Regions from separate parts of the Kluyvera chengduensis genome, predicted to be linked through region 2. Evidence: predicted binding sites of a transcription regulator. Region 2 holds the regulator's gene; each other region holds the start of a gene.
The links. Region 2 encodes LexA, which represses DNA repair genes until DNA is damaged. Its sites were predicted from a motif close to TNCTGTATGTACATACAGNA; they were not measured.
Positions count from the first base shown of each region.

Region 1: a site for LexA is predicted at 1,620-1,639, ahead of uvrB (excinuclease ABC subunit UvrB). Genes of this name have one in related genera too.
Region 3: a site for LexA is predicted at 1,589-1,608, ahead of mutH (DNA mismatch repair endonuclease MutH). Genes of this name have one in related genera too.

Region 1 is NZ_JBIQOI010000002.1:908,905-912,979, reverse strand. Features, by position in the region: gene bioC (malonyl-ACP O-methyltransferase BioC) at 1-411, shown strand, start outside; gene bioD (dethiobiotin synthase) at 404-1,081, shown strand; gene uvrB (excinuclease ABC subunit UvrB) at 1,718-3,742, shown strand; gene pmrB (two-component system sensor histidine kinase PmrB) at 4,067-4,075, opposite strand, start outside.
Region 2 is NZ_JBIQOI010000008.1:41,883-45,957, reverse strand. Features, by position in the region: gene zur (zinc uptake transcriptional repressor Zur) at 1-195, shown strand, start outside; gene ACH1XZ_RS18060 (CsbD family protein) at 250-459, opposite strand; gene dinF (MATE family efflux transporter DinF) at 596-1,915, opposite strand; gene lexA (transcriptional repressor LexA) at 1,984-2,592, opposite strand; gene ACH1XZ_RS18045 (diacylglycerol kinase) at 2,692-3,060, opposite strand; gene plsB (glycerol-3-phosphate 1-O-acyltransferase PlsB) at 3,189-4,075, shown strand, end outside.
Region 3 is NZ_JBIQOI010000005.1:90,754-94,828, reverse strand. Features, by position in the region: gene ptsP (phosphoenolpyruvate--protein phosphotransferase) at 1-612, opposite strand, end outside; gene rppH (RNA pyrophosphohydrolase) at 625-1,155, opposite strand; gene mutH (DNA mismatch repair endonuclease MutH) at 1,839-2,534, shown strand; gene ACH1XZ_RS14590 (TerC family protein) at 2,713-3,426, shown strand; gene ACH1XZ_RS14585 (YgdI/YgdR family lipoprotein) at 3,550-3,768, shown strand; gene ACH1XZ_RS14580 (NADP(H)-dependent aldo-keto reductase) at 3,895-4,075, shown strand, end outside.

The DNA of each region.
Region 1 (4,075 bases), on a different contig from region 2:
TGTAGCGACCTCCGCGTGGCGCTGGCCGGGCTCTATCGCCAGCTTAGCCCCGGCGGCACGCTGGCCTTTACGACGCTGACGGCGGGCTCACTGCCGGAGTTGAACCAGGCCTGGGGCGCCGTCGACCAACGTCCTCACGCGAACCGCTTTCTTCCCGAGTCGACGCTCCAGCAGGCGCTGGCAGGCTATAACAGCCGCAGCGCTGCCACCTCTATCACGCTGACGTTTCCCGATGCGCTGAGCGCCATGCGCTCGCTGAAGGGCATCGGCGCGACGCATCTTCACGAAGGGCGCAGTCAGCAGCCGCTGACGCGGGGCAGGCTACAGCAGCTTCAGCTGGCGTGGCCGTCTCAGGCGGGGGCATTCCCGCTGACTTACCATCTTTTTACAGGAGTTATCTCGCGTGACTGAACGCTTCTATGTAACCGGCACCGATACTGAAGTCGGTAAAACCGTTGCCAGCACCGCGCTGTTACAGGCAGCACGTCTTCTGGGGCACCGTACGGCTGGCTATAAGCCTGTGGCATCCGGCAGTGAAATGACCGACGACGGTTTGCGCAACAGCGACGCGCTGGCGCTACAGCGCAACAGTGTGCTGCCGTTACGCTACGAGCAGGTGAATCCGTATACCTTCGCTGAACCTACGTCTCCGCATATTGTTAGCGCCGACGAACAGCGGCCTATTGAGGCTGGCGTACTGTCTGCCGGTTTACGCGCGCTGGAAGCGGAAGCGGATTGGGTACTGGTTGAGGGGGCGGGAGGCTGGTTTACGCCACTCTCCCCGACGTTGACCCTGGCGGACTGGGTCAAAATGGAGCAGCTACCGGTGATTTTGGTGGTGGGCGTGAAGCTTGGTTGTATCAATCACGCGGTGCTCACCGCGCAGGCGGTGCAGCAAGCGGGGCTGCGGCTGGCAGGCTGGATTGCCAATGATGTGACCCCTCCGGGTCGTCGTCATGCCGAATACCTCAGTACGCTTCAGCGAATGATTCCCGCTCCGATGCTGGGTGAAATTCCATGGCTCGGTGAAGCCGTGGATTCACCGTTGCTGGGGCAATACCTCGACCTGAGCGTACTTTAAGCACTTTTCTGGCATGTCCATTTCTTCGTTAACCCTCTTCATTCGTAAGCGCTAACCCGCAGATTACGTAAGGAAATCGCCTGTTTTGATGAACAAAATGGGCGTGCTTTTTCGCTGATTAATATCAAAATCGGGGATAAAATATTTTTTTTCATTCACGTTGACACGTTGTTGCGCAAATCGCCGGGTGCCGGGGGATAGGGGCTAGAGGTAGTTATCCACTATTCCTGTGGATAACCCTGTGTATTAGAGTTAGAAAACCTGCGGTAAACGAGAGAACATGCGGCCTGCGCCTGAATTGGTGCGAAACGCGGCTTTTAGTTGTTTTCTTTTATTATCAATAAGATAAATAAAAGCAATGGCGTAATAAAAAGTGCTGCAGATTGCCATAAAACTTTCATGACGTATATTGACAAATGTTAAAAGAGAAAAAATTCTGGGGATAACCTTATCTGGCTGGTGTTTTATCTTGTCAGAGAATAAATTTCAGCCGCTGGCGCTGGTTATTGCCCCGAATAGACGAAATACGATAAGTGATTACTGTTTTTATATCCAGTATTTTTTATTGGCAATTCGGCAGGTGACGAGTAGAATTAATCTCCAGCCCGGCCCATCCGTCATCAGGTAGCGTTATCCATGAGTAAACCCTTCAAATTGCATTCTGCGTTTAGTCCTTCAGGCGACCAGCCTGCTGCCATTTCACGCCTGAAAGAGGGGCTGGAAGACGGCCTGGCGCACCAGACGCTTCTGGGCGTGACCGGGTCGGGGAAAACCTTTACCGTCGCCAACGTCATTGCTGACCTTCAGCGCCCAACGATGGTGCTGGCGCCGAACAAAACGCTGGCCGCCCAGCTTTATGGTGAGATGAAGGCGTTCTTCCCGGAGAATGCGGTGGAGTACTTCGTCTCCTACTACGACTATTATCAGCCGGAAGCGTACGTTCCGAGTTCGGATACTTTCATCGAAAAAGATGCTTCGGTGAACGAACATATCGAACAGATGCGCCTGTCCGCCACCAAAGCGCTGCTTGAGCGCCGCGACGTAGTGGTCGTGGCCTCGGTGTCCGCTATCTATGGTTTGGGTGACCCCGATCTGTACCTCAAAATGATGCTGCACCTGACGGTGGGCATGATCATCGACCAGCGCGCCATTCTGCGCCGTCTGGCGGAATTACAGTACACCCGTAACGATCAGGCGTTCCAGCGTGCGACCTTCCGCGTGCGCGGTGAGGTTATCGATATTTTCCCGGCGGAATCTGATGACCTGGCGCTGCGCGTGGAGTTGTTTGACGAAGAGGTGGAACGCCTCTCGCTGTTTGACCCGCTGACTGGCCACGTTGATTCGACCATCCAGCGCTTTACTATCTACCCGAAATCGCACTACGTGACGCCACGCGAACGCATCGTGCAGGCGATGGAAGAGATCAAAGACGAGCTGGCAGACCGCCGCAAAGTGCTGCTGGCCAACAACAAAATGCTGGAAGAGCAGCGTCTGAGCCAGCGTACCCAGTTTGACCTCGAAATGATGAACGAGCTGGGCTACTGCTCCGGTATCGAAAACTACTCGCGCTTCCTCTCCGGGCGCGGGCCTGGCGAGCCGCCGCCGACGCTGTTCGACTACCTGCCGGCGGATGGCCTGCTGGTGATTGATGAATCCCACGTCACTATTCCGCAGATTGGCGGCATGTATCGCGGCGACCGCGCGCGTAAAGAGACACTGGTGGAATATGGCTTCCGCCTGCCGTCGGCGCTCGACAACCGTCCGCTGAAATTTGAAGAGTTTGAAGCGCTGGCACCGCAGACTATTTACGTCTCGGCGACGCCGGGCAATTACGAGCTGGAAAAATCCGGCGGTGATGTGATTGACCAGGTAGTGCGTCCAACCGGGCTGCTCGACCCGCTGATTGAAGTCCGTCCTGTTGGTACACAGGTTGATGACCTGTTGTCGGAAATTCGCAAGCGTTCGGTGATTAACGAGCGCGTGCTGGTGACGACGCTCACCAAGCGTATGGCAGAAGACTTAACGGAATATCTGGAAGAGCACGGTGAACGCGTTCGCTACCTGCACTCTGACATCGACACCGTAGAGCGTATGGAAATCATCCGCGACCTGCGTCTGGGCGAGTTTGACGTGCTGGTGGGGATCAACTTGCTGCGAGAAGGTCTCGACATGCCGGAAGTCTCGCTGGTGGCGATTCTGGACGCCGATAAAGAGGGCTTCCTGCGCTCCGAGCGTTCGCTGATTCAGACCATCGGTCGTGCGGCGCGTAACATCAACGGTAAAGCGATTCTCTACGGCGATAAAATTACCCCGTCGATGGCGAAAGCGATTGGCGAAACGGAACGCCGTCGCGAGAAGCAGCAGCGTTACAACGAAGAGCACGGCATTGTGCCGCAGGGGCTGGTGAAAGACGTTGTCGATATTCTGGCGATGGGCGAGGGGCTGGCGAAAACCAGAGCCAAAGGTCGCGGTAAGTCAAAATCGGCGGCATCAATCGTTGAGCCGGATGTTCAGGCACTGACGCCGAAAGCGCTCCAGCAGCAGATCACCACGCTGGAAGCGCAGATGCTCAAGCACGCGCAGAACCTGGAATTCGAAGAAGCGGCGGAAATTCGCGACCGGCTGCATCAGCTGCGCGAGTTGTTTATCGCGACGTCGTGAATGGGTGCACCCCCGGCGGGGACGGGCTACAGTCAGTTAGTAGGCCTGATAAGCGTAGCGCCATCAGGCATGTGTAGCCCGGGCGAGGCGTTTACGCCGACCCCGGGGCGGCACGAACGCCTCCCCAGACACTATTTCTCTGAATTGCGGCAGCCATCACGCGTCAGCCACCTGCCTTAAGGTTCACTTAATATAATCTGCTGATACTATCCGTAAAATCATTGAGGGTAGTGTTATGTCTAATCTGAATGTTCAGCAGTTGTTCACCGCACTTATCTCTGTCGCCATCGTTGCTGGCTTTATTTGCCAATGGATGCTGACCTTCTAAAGCGC
Region 2 (4,075 bases):
GTGGTGAAAGAAGAATGTGCGGAAGGGGTAGAAGACATTATGCACGCGCTGGCGGCCAAAATGGGCTTCGCTCTGCGTCATAACGTGATTGAAGCGCACGGCCTGTGCTCGGCCTGCGTAGAAGTGGAAGCGTGCAGCGCTCACGAACACTGCCATCACGACCATACCATTCAGATTAAAAAGAAATCCCGCTAGCGGGCACTAACAGAGGGAGCGTACTTCCTTGTACGCACGGGCAGGAGGACGTTATTACCAGTGGTGGTTGTGGCGTTTATCCCAGCTATCCACCTCTTTTTCGGCCTGATCTTTCGCGTAGCCGTAGCGTTCCTGAATTTTACCGACCAGCTGATCGCGTTTACCTTCGATCACCGTCATATCATCATCGGTCAGCTTGCCCCATTGCTCTTTCACTTTACCTTTAACCTGTTTCCAGTTACCGCCGACTTCGTCTTTATTCATCATTGAATCCTCGTTCGTCAGTGAGTGAATAGCGAAAAGCATGTTTCAGGAAAGACATCTTTTTCGCTAAGCTTGAGGTTAATTGTAGTCAGTCATTCTGGTGCCGTTTCATTATTCGGAATCTTTAACCATACCGTCAGGCAAACCAGCTGTTGTTTTTCCAGTGACGACGCCAGATAACGGCCAGCGCCAGCCCGCGCAGCGCAAGGAATACGGCAAGCGCCAGCCACAGCCCATGATTGCCAAGCAGCGGTAGCGCCAGCATGGTAAGCGCAAACCCGGCAGCGGCCACCGCCATGCTGTTACGCATCTCCGCACCGCGGGTGGCACCGATAAACATGCCGTCGAGCAGATAACACCACACGCCGATAACCGGCAGCACCGCTTGCCACAGCACGTAGCGGTCGGCAAGCTGCCGCAGTTCAGGCAGCGACGTCAGCAGCGCCACAATATGCTCGCCCAGAAGGGCGTAAATCAGGGCAAACGCCAGCGCCACCACGCCCGCCTGACGGCATGCAGCACGCCAGACTTCCAACAGTTTGCTGCCGTCACGCGCGCCATAGGCCTGCCCGGAATGCGCTTCTACCGCGTAGGCAAAACCGTCCAGCGCGTAGGCCGTGAAGGTCAGCATGGTCATCAGCACCGCGTTCACCGCCACGACTTCGCTGCCCAGCCGCGCGCCGAAGACGGTCACTGCGCCAAAGCAGAGCTGGAGCAGCAGCGAGCGCAGCATGATGTCGCGGTTGAGCGCCAGCAGGCGGCGAAAATCGCCCTGCCAGGCTGTTTTCAGCATCGCCCACGGGATCCCGCGCATCACCAGCACCTTACGCGCCATTCCTAGCCCGACCAGCAGCGTGGCGTATTCAGCAATCGCCGTTGCCAGCGCAGCGCCCTGCACGTTCATGTGCAACCCCATCACCAGCCACAGGTCGAGCACGATATTCAGCACGTTGCCGACGACCAGCAGTACGACCGGAGCCCGCGCGTACTGCACGCCCAGCAGCCAGCCAAGCAACACCAGGTTCGCCAATGCGGCAGGTGCGCTAAGCCAACGGATAGCGAGGAAGCGCCGGGCCTGCTCCAGCACCTCGCCGCTGCCGCCAACGATGGAGAGCGCCAGATTTATCAGCGGCGTTTTGAAAAGAATAATCAGTAGCCCGGCACCGAGTGCCAGCATCAGCGGTTGCACCAGTGCACGGGCCAGCGCCTGCGGATTTTTCGCGCCGAACGCCTGTGCCGTGAGCCCGGTAGTACTCATCCGCAGGAACAGCAGCAGCATAAACAGGAAGCTGGTTGCCGTTGCGCCAATGGCGACGCCGCCGAGATAAACAGGACTATCGAGGTGGCCGATAACGGCGGTATCGACCAGGCCCAGCAGAGGCACGGTGATGTTGGAGAAGATCATCGGTAGCGCAAGGCGCCACAGCGCCTTATCGGCGTGAGTAAGTAGCGGCATGAGTATCGACCAAAACGAAAAAAGGCTGCGATAGCGGAAGTATCGCAGCCATGTGAATCAGGGGAGAGTTACAGCCATTCGCCGTTGCGGATAACGCCAACGGCCAGCCCTTCGATGGAAAAATTCTGCTGACGCAGGTCGACCACGATAGGCTTAAATTCGCTGTTTTCTGGTAGCAGTTCGACGACGTTACCTTGTTTTTTCAGGCGTTTTACCGTCACTTCTTCATCGATGCGCGCCACGACAACCTGGCCGTTACGCACGTCCTGGGTTTTATGTACGGCAAGCAGGTCGCCATCCATAATACCGATGTCTTTCATCGACATACCGCTGACACGCAGCAGGAAATCCGCGCTTGGCTTAAACAAAGAAGGGTCAACCTGATAGTGACCTTCGATGTGCTGCTGCGCCAGCAGCGGTTCACCCGCCGCGACGCGGCCCACCAGCGGCAGGCCCTCTTCTTCTTCCACCAGCAGGCGGATACCGCGAGAAGCGCCTGAGACAATCTCAAGCACGCCTTTACGCGCCAGCGCTTTCAGGTGCTCTTCAGCTGCGTTTGGGGAACGGAACCCCAAGCGTTGAGCAATTTCCGCACGCGTTGGCGGCATGCCCGTTTGGCTGATGTGATCCCGGATGAGATCAAACACCTCTTGCTGCCTGGTCGTTAACGCTTTCATTCCGCCCCCTGGGTGTATATACAGTTATGCTGTGAGTATATACAGCTACTGGCTATTTTGGAACCGTAAAACTCACGAAATCAGGCAGTTTTCGCAGGTTTAGTGAAAATGAGCCCACAGTAAGATGGCCCAGGTGATCACCGCCACGAAAATGGACAGCAGCACCGCCGCCGAACCCATGTCTTTTGCTCGGCCAGACAGCTCGTGATACTCGGAACCGATGCGGTCAACCACCGCTTCCAGTGCACTATTGAGAATTTCCACTATCATCACCAAAAGGACCGATCCGATAAGCAGGACACGGGTGATGGCATCGACATCCAGCCAGCAAGCGATAATAATCGCGATAACAGAGGCTACCCCTTCCTGGCGGAATGCCGCTTCATTGATCCACGCCGCGCGGAATCCTTTCCAGGAATAGCCCGCAGCTTTGATGATTCGGGTAATCCCAGTGGTATTATTGGCCATCTCAAGAACCTTTTTCGTTTTTACGTCAATGACAATGCGTGTTATGAGGCGGTAGAACAGAAATTTCACCGACTTTCTGATATTCTTGCCGCGCATTTGCATGATTAACCAGAGGCTTTACATCGTTTATGTCCGGCTGGCCACGAATTTACTACAAATTACTGAATTTACCATTAAGTGTTCTGGTAAAGAGCAAGTCTATTCCGGCACAACCTGCCCAGGAATTGGGGCTTGATACGTCGCGCCCTATTATGTACGTCCTGCCTTATAACTCTAAGGCTGACTTGCTGACGCTGCGCGCTCAGTGCCTGGCGCACGATTTACCCGACCCGCTTGAACCCTTGGAAATCGACGGTACGCTACTGCCGCGCTACGTCTTTATCCACGGCGGCCCGCGCGTGTTCACCTACTACACGCCGAAAGAAGAGTCGATCAAACTGTTCCACGACTACCTCGATCTGCACCGCAGCAATCCAGAACTGGATGTGCAAATGGTGCCAGTGTCGGTGATGTTTGGTCGTTCGCCGGGTCGCGAGAAAGGCGAAGTGAACCCACCGCTGCGTATGCTGAACGGCTTCCAGAAGTTCTTCGCCGTCTCCTGGCTCGGTCGCGACAGCTTTGTGCGTTTCTCGCCGTCCGTCTCCCTGCGCCGCATGGCTGACGAACACGGTACCGATAAAACGATCGCGCAGAAACTGGCTCGCGTCGCGCGTATGCACTTTGCTCGTCAGCGTCTGGCGGCGGTCGGCCCACGTCTACCTGCTCGTCATGACCTGTTCAAGAAGCTGCTGGCGTCAAAAGCTATCGCTAAAGCGGTAGAAGACGAAGCGCGCAGCAAGAAAATTTCCCACGAGAAAGCCCAGCAGAACGCTATTGCGCTGATGGAAGAGATCGCGGCGAACTTCTCCTACGAGATGATTCGTCTGACCGACCGCATCCTCAGCTTTACCTGGAACCGTCTGTACCAGGGCATTAACGTGAACAACGCCGAGCGCGTACGCCAGCTGGCGCACGA
Region 3 (4,075 bases), on a different contig from region 2:
GTCCAGCGAGGAGGCTTCGTAAACCTGCTCCATTAATGGCAGGGTCGCGTCCATCCAGCCTTCGGCAATCGCTACGCCCGGCGAGGCGGGCAGCGCGCGAATGCGCGTCTGACGATACTGACCAAACAGCGCCGTCAGCTGAGATTGAGAGAGGATTGCCGCCATTTGTGTGGCGAGCGTCACCAGGAATGACTCTTCGCTTTCGTCGAACTGACGCAGTTCACGCTGCTGCACCACCAGTACGCCCAGCAGTTGACGGCGCTGGATAATCGGCACGCCAAGAAACGCGCGGAAGCGCTCTTCTTTTACGGAGGGAATATATTTATAGCTGGGGTGTTTTTGCGCGTCAGCAAGGTTGATGGGTTCGGCCAGTCGGCCAACCAGGCCAACAATACCTTCATCAAAGGCGAGCGTAATGGTACGACCGCGTGGCTTTTTCAGACCACGGGTCGCCATCAGATAAAAGCAGCGTCGATCGTTGTCAGCGAGATAGACCGAGCAAACCTCCGTCTCCATCGCGTGGCAGACGTCAGTGACCAGAATATCCAGCGCCTCGTTCAGACGAGGCGCACTCGCGACCTTCTCAACAATTTCGCGTAAGCGCGTGAGCATAATGTGCGTGGCTTAACCTCTTTTGCGTCGATAAGCAGGCGCGCTTTGCGGTTTTGGGGCGCTCTCCGCAAGCGCCATCACTACACTGGCGAACTCTTTCATCACCCGGCGGTAGACGTCGCGTTTAAACGAGACGACCTGACGCACCGGATACCAGTAACTCACCCAGCGCCAGCCGTCGAACTCCGGCGTGCTGCTGGTTTGCATATTGATATCCGCGTCATTGCCGATCAACTGCAAGAGAAACCACTTTTGTTTCTGGCCGATACAAACCGGCTTAGTGTCCCAACGCACCAAACGTTTTGGCAACTTGTAACGCAACCAGTTTCGGGTCGAAGCGAGGATCCGCACATCCTTGCGGCTTAATCCAACTTCTTCGAACAGTTCCCGATACATCGCCTGTTCTGCCGTCTCACCGGGGTTTATGCCCCCTTGGGGAAATTGCCAGGAGTGCTGACCATAGCGCCGGGCCCACATTACCTGACCCTGACGATTGCAAATTACAATACCTACATTCGGGCGGTAGCCATCGTCATCAATCACCGGACTACCTCAAAATAAGCTTCAATGTGAATGATTGTTTCACACTCGCTGTAAACGGTAAACCACTCTATTACGCCACGACTAACGAATAACATTTGAATAACTCACAGTAATCATCAGAGTTATAAACAGAGAACCGCGCTCGCCGACGATTTTATTCACTTTTTCTGTGGATAGAGTTGTGAAGAAGTACGGAATTACCCAGGGAAAACCCAGAGTACTCTGAATAATCGCATGTCACCTTCAATCAGTAAAACTATATTTTTCATCATGTTATTATAGTTAATCCTGATGCATTAGCGCATAACGTGATGATCATCACATAGGCGATCCTTCAATTGATGAAAGATCGAGCAACGTTGGTTTTACCCACAGATTGTGCAAACATCTTAGGCATCTTTTGTGCGAAAATTCGATTTTCGTCGCACGTCAAGGCTGTAAATTGAAACAGTAGTCAGGCTTTTCCCCAGTTATCCCACTTTTCTGTGGATAACATGGTGTAAGATCCTGTTCATTGTCAGTGACCAGATTTGGAAAACCTTTTTTGGCATCATTTTTTCGTCATTTTTTCTCAAAAAAAAGGCATGATAATCATCACGTTGTCATATTTACCCAGAAAAAGTTAAACTCTATCCACACCCGGTAAAATTGTCGTTCATTTTTTCACCACAAGGCACACCATCATGTCCACCCTTGCTCCACTTCGTGAATCGCCTAAAACCCAGGCTGAACTTCTTGCTCAGGCGCAGCGGCTGGCGGGCTATTCGTTGGGTGAGCTGGCGGCGATGGCTGGCATCGTCGCGCCGAAGGATTTAAAGCGAGACAAAGGCTGGATTGGCGTGCTGCTGGAGGTCTGGCTGGGCGCTAGCGCCGGGAGTAAACCCGAGCAGGATTTCGCCGCGCTGGGCGTTGAGCTGAAAACCATTCCTATCGATTCCCAGGGGCGCCCGCTAGAGACCACCTTCGTGTGCGTCGCGCCGCTGACCGGTAACTCTGGCGTCACCTGGGAGAATAGCCACGTGCGCCACAAGCTTAAGCGGGTGCTGTGGATCCCGGTTGAAGGTGAGCGGTCGATCCCGCTTGCTGAACGCCGCGTTGGCGCACCGCTGCTGTGGAGCCCTAGCGCAGAAGAAGAGAACCAGCTACAGATGGACTGGGAAGAGCTGATGGATCTCATCGTTCTCGGCCAGGTGGAACGTATCACCGCCCGCCACGGCGAAGTGCTGCAGCTCAGGCCGAAGGCCGCTAACAGTAAAGCGCTGACCGAAGCCATTGGCGCAAAAGGCGAGCCCATCATGACGCTACCGCGCGGCTTCTATCTCAAAAAGAACTTCACCGCGGCCCTGCTGGCGCGCCACTTCATGCTGCGAGTCGATTAATTTTTTTGTCCTGCCGCGCAGCGGGATTATACTTCCCCCGCCGCGCGCAACCGGCACGCCTTCGCCCTCCCACTGAGCGCCTGGAATGCGTTTCTGGGCAGGGTTCTGTATCGGTTGTTGCAACGCACCTCAACGTATATCTATTAACGCTTTCGTTTTATTTGGCAGGACTTATCTAATGTTATTTGCATGGATCACCGACCCCAATGCCTGGCTTGCGCTCGGCACGCTGACGATTCTGGAAATCGTTCTGGGGATCGATAATATTATTTTTCTCTCTCTGGTTGTGGCTAAGCTCCCTACCGCGCAGCGTGCGCATGCCCGTCGTTTAGGGTTAATGGGGGCCATGCTCATGCGCCTCGCGCTACTGGCCTCCATTGCCTGGGTGGTAAAACTCACTCAGCCGCTGTTTACTCTGTTTGGTCAGGCGATTTCGATTCGCGATCTGATTTTACTACTCGGTGGGCTGTTCCTTATCTGGAAGGCCAGTATGGAAATTCACGAGTCGATTGAAGGCGATGAAGAGAGCATAAAAACGAACGTTCATTCGTTTTTGGGCGCGATCGTGCAGATTATGATGCTGGATATCATCTTCAGCCTTGATTCGGTCATTACCGCCGTAGGTCTCTCCGATCATCTGTTTATTATGATGGCCGCCGTGGTCATTGCGGTTGGCGTGATGATGTTCGCTGCACGTTCGATTGGCGAATTCGTCGAAAGACACCCGTCGGTGAAAATGCTAGCCCTGTCGTTCCTGATTCTGGTGGGCTTCACGCTGATTCTTGAAAGTCTCGATGTCCATGTACCAAAAGGCTATATCTACTTCGCGATGTTCTTCTCTATGGCAGTCGAGAGCCTCAATCTGCTGCGAAGTAAGAAAAATAAACATTAATCATTCATCAACAGCCCTCAATTGAGGGCTGTGTCTGGTTTTTTTAAGATTTTCCTGCTTTATGCTGTGGCTTAGGTCGGTTATTACTAGACTATTAAGAGTGCGGCGATGAAGGGGATAACGATGACAAAATGGGCAGTGTTGATTTCCGCAGTAGGTTTAGCCTTTGCAGTTTCCGGCTGTAGCAGCGATTACGTGATGGCCACCAAAGACGGTCGGATGATCCTGACCGACGGTAAACCGGAAGTCGATGACGACACCGGGCTTATCAGCTACGAAGATCAGCAAGGTAATAAGATGCAGATCAACCGCGACGACGTGTCGCAAATTATCAAACGCTAATCAGAGAGGTCAGCCACCTGCTGGCCTTTTTTCATTTTCTGCTTTCCCTTTTTCTCCCCCTCTGCCATTTTTATATTCCTTTGTCAGGACTCTTTCCTGACGCTGTTAATAAAAGGAAGCCGGCTTATGCAGTACCACCGTATCCCCCACAGCTCGCTTGAGATAAGCACCCTTGGGCTTGGCACTATGACGTTTGGTGAACAAAATAGCGAAGCCGACGCCCATACACAGCTCGATTATGCCGTTAGCCAGGGCATCAATCTTATCGATGTCGCCGAGATGTACCCCGTTCCTCCGCGACCGGAAA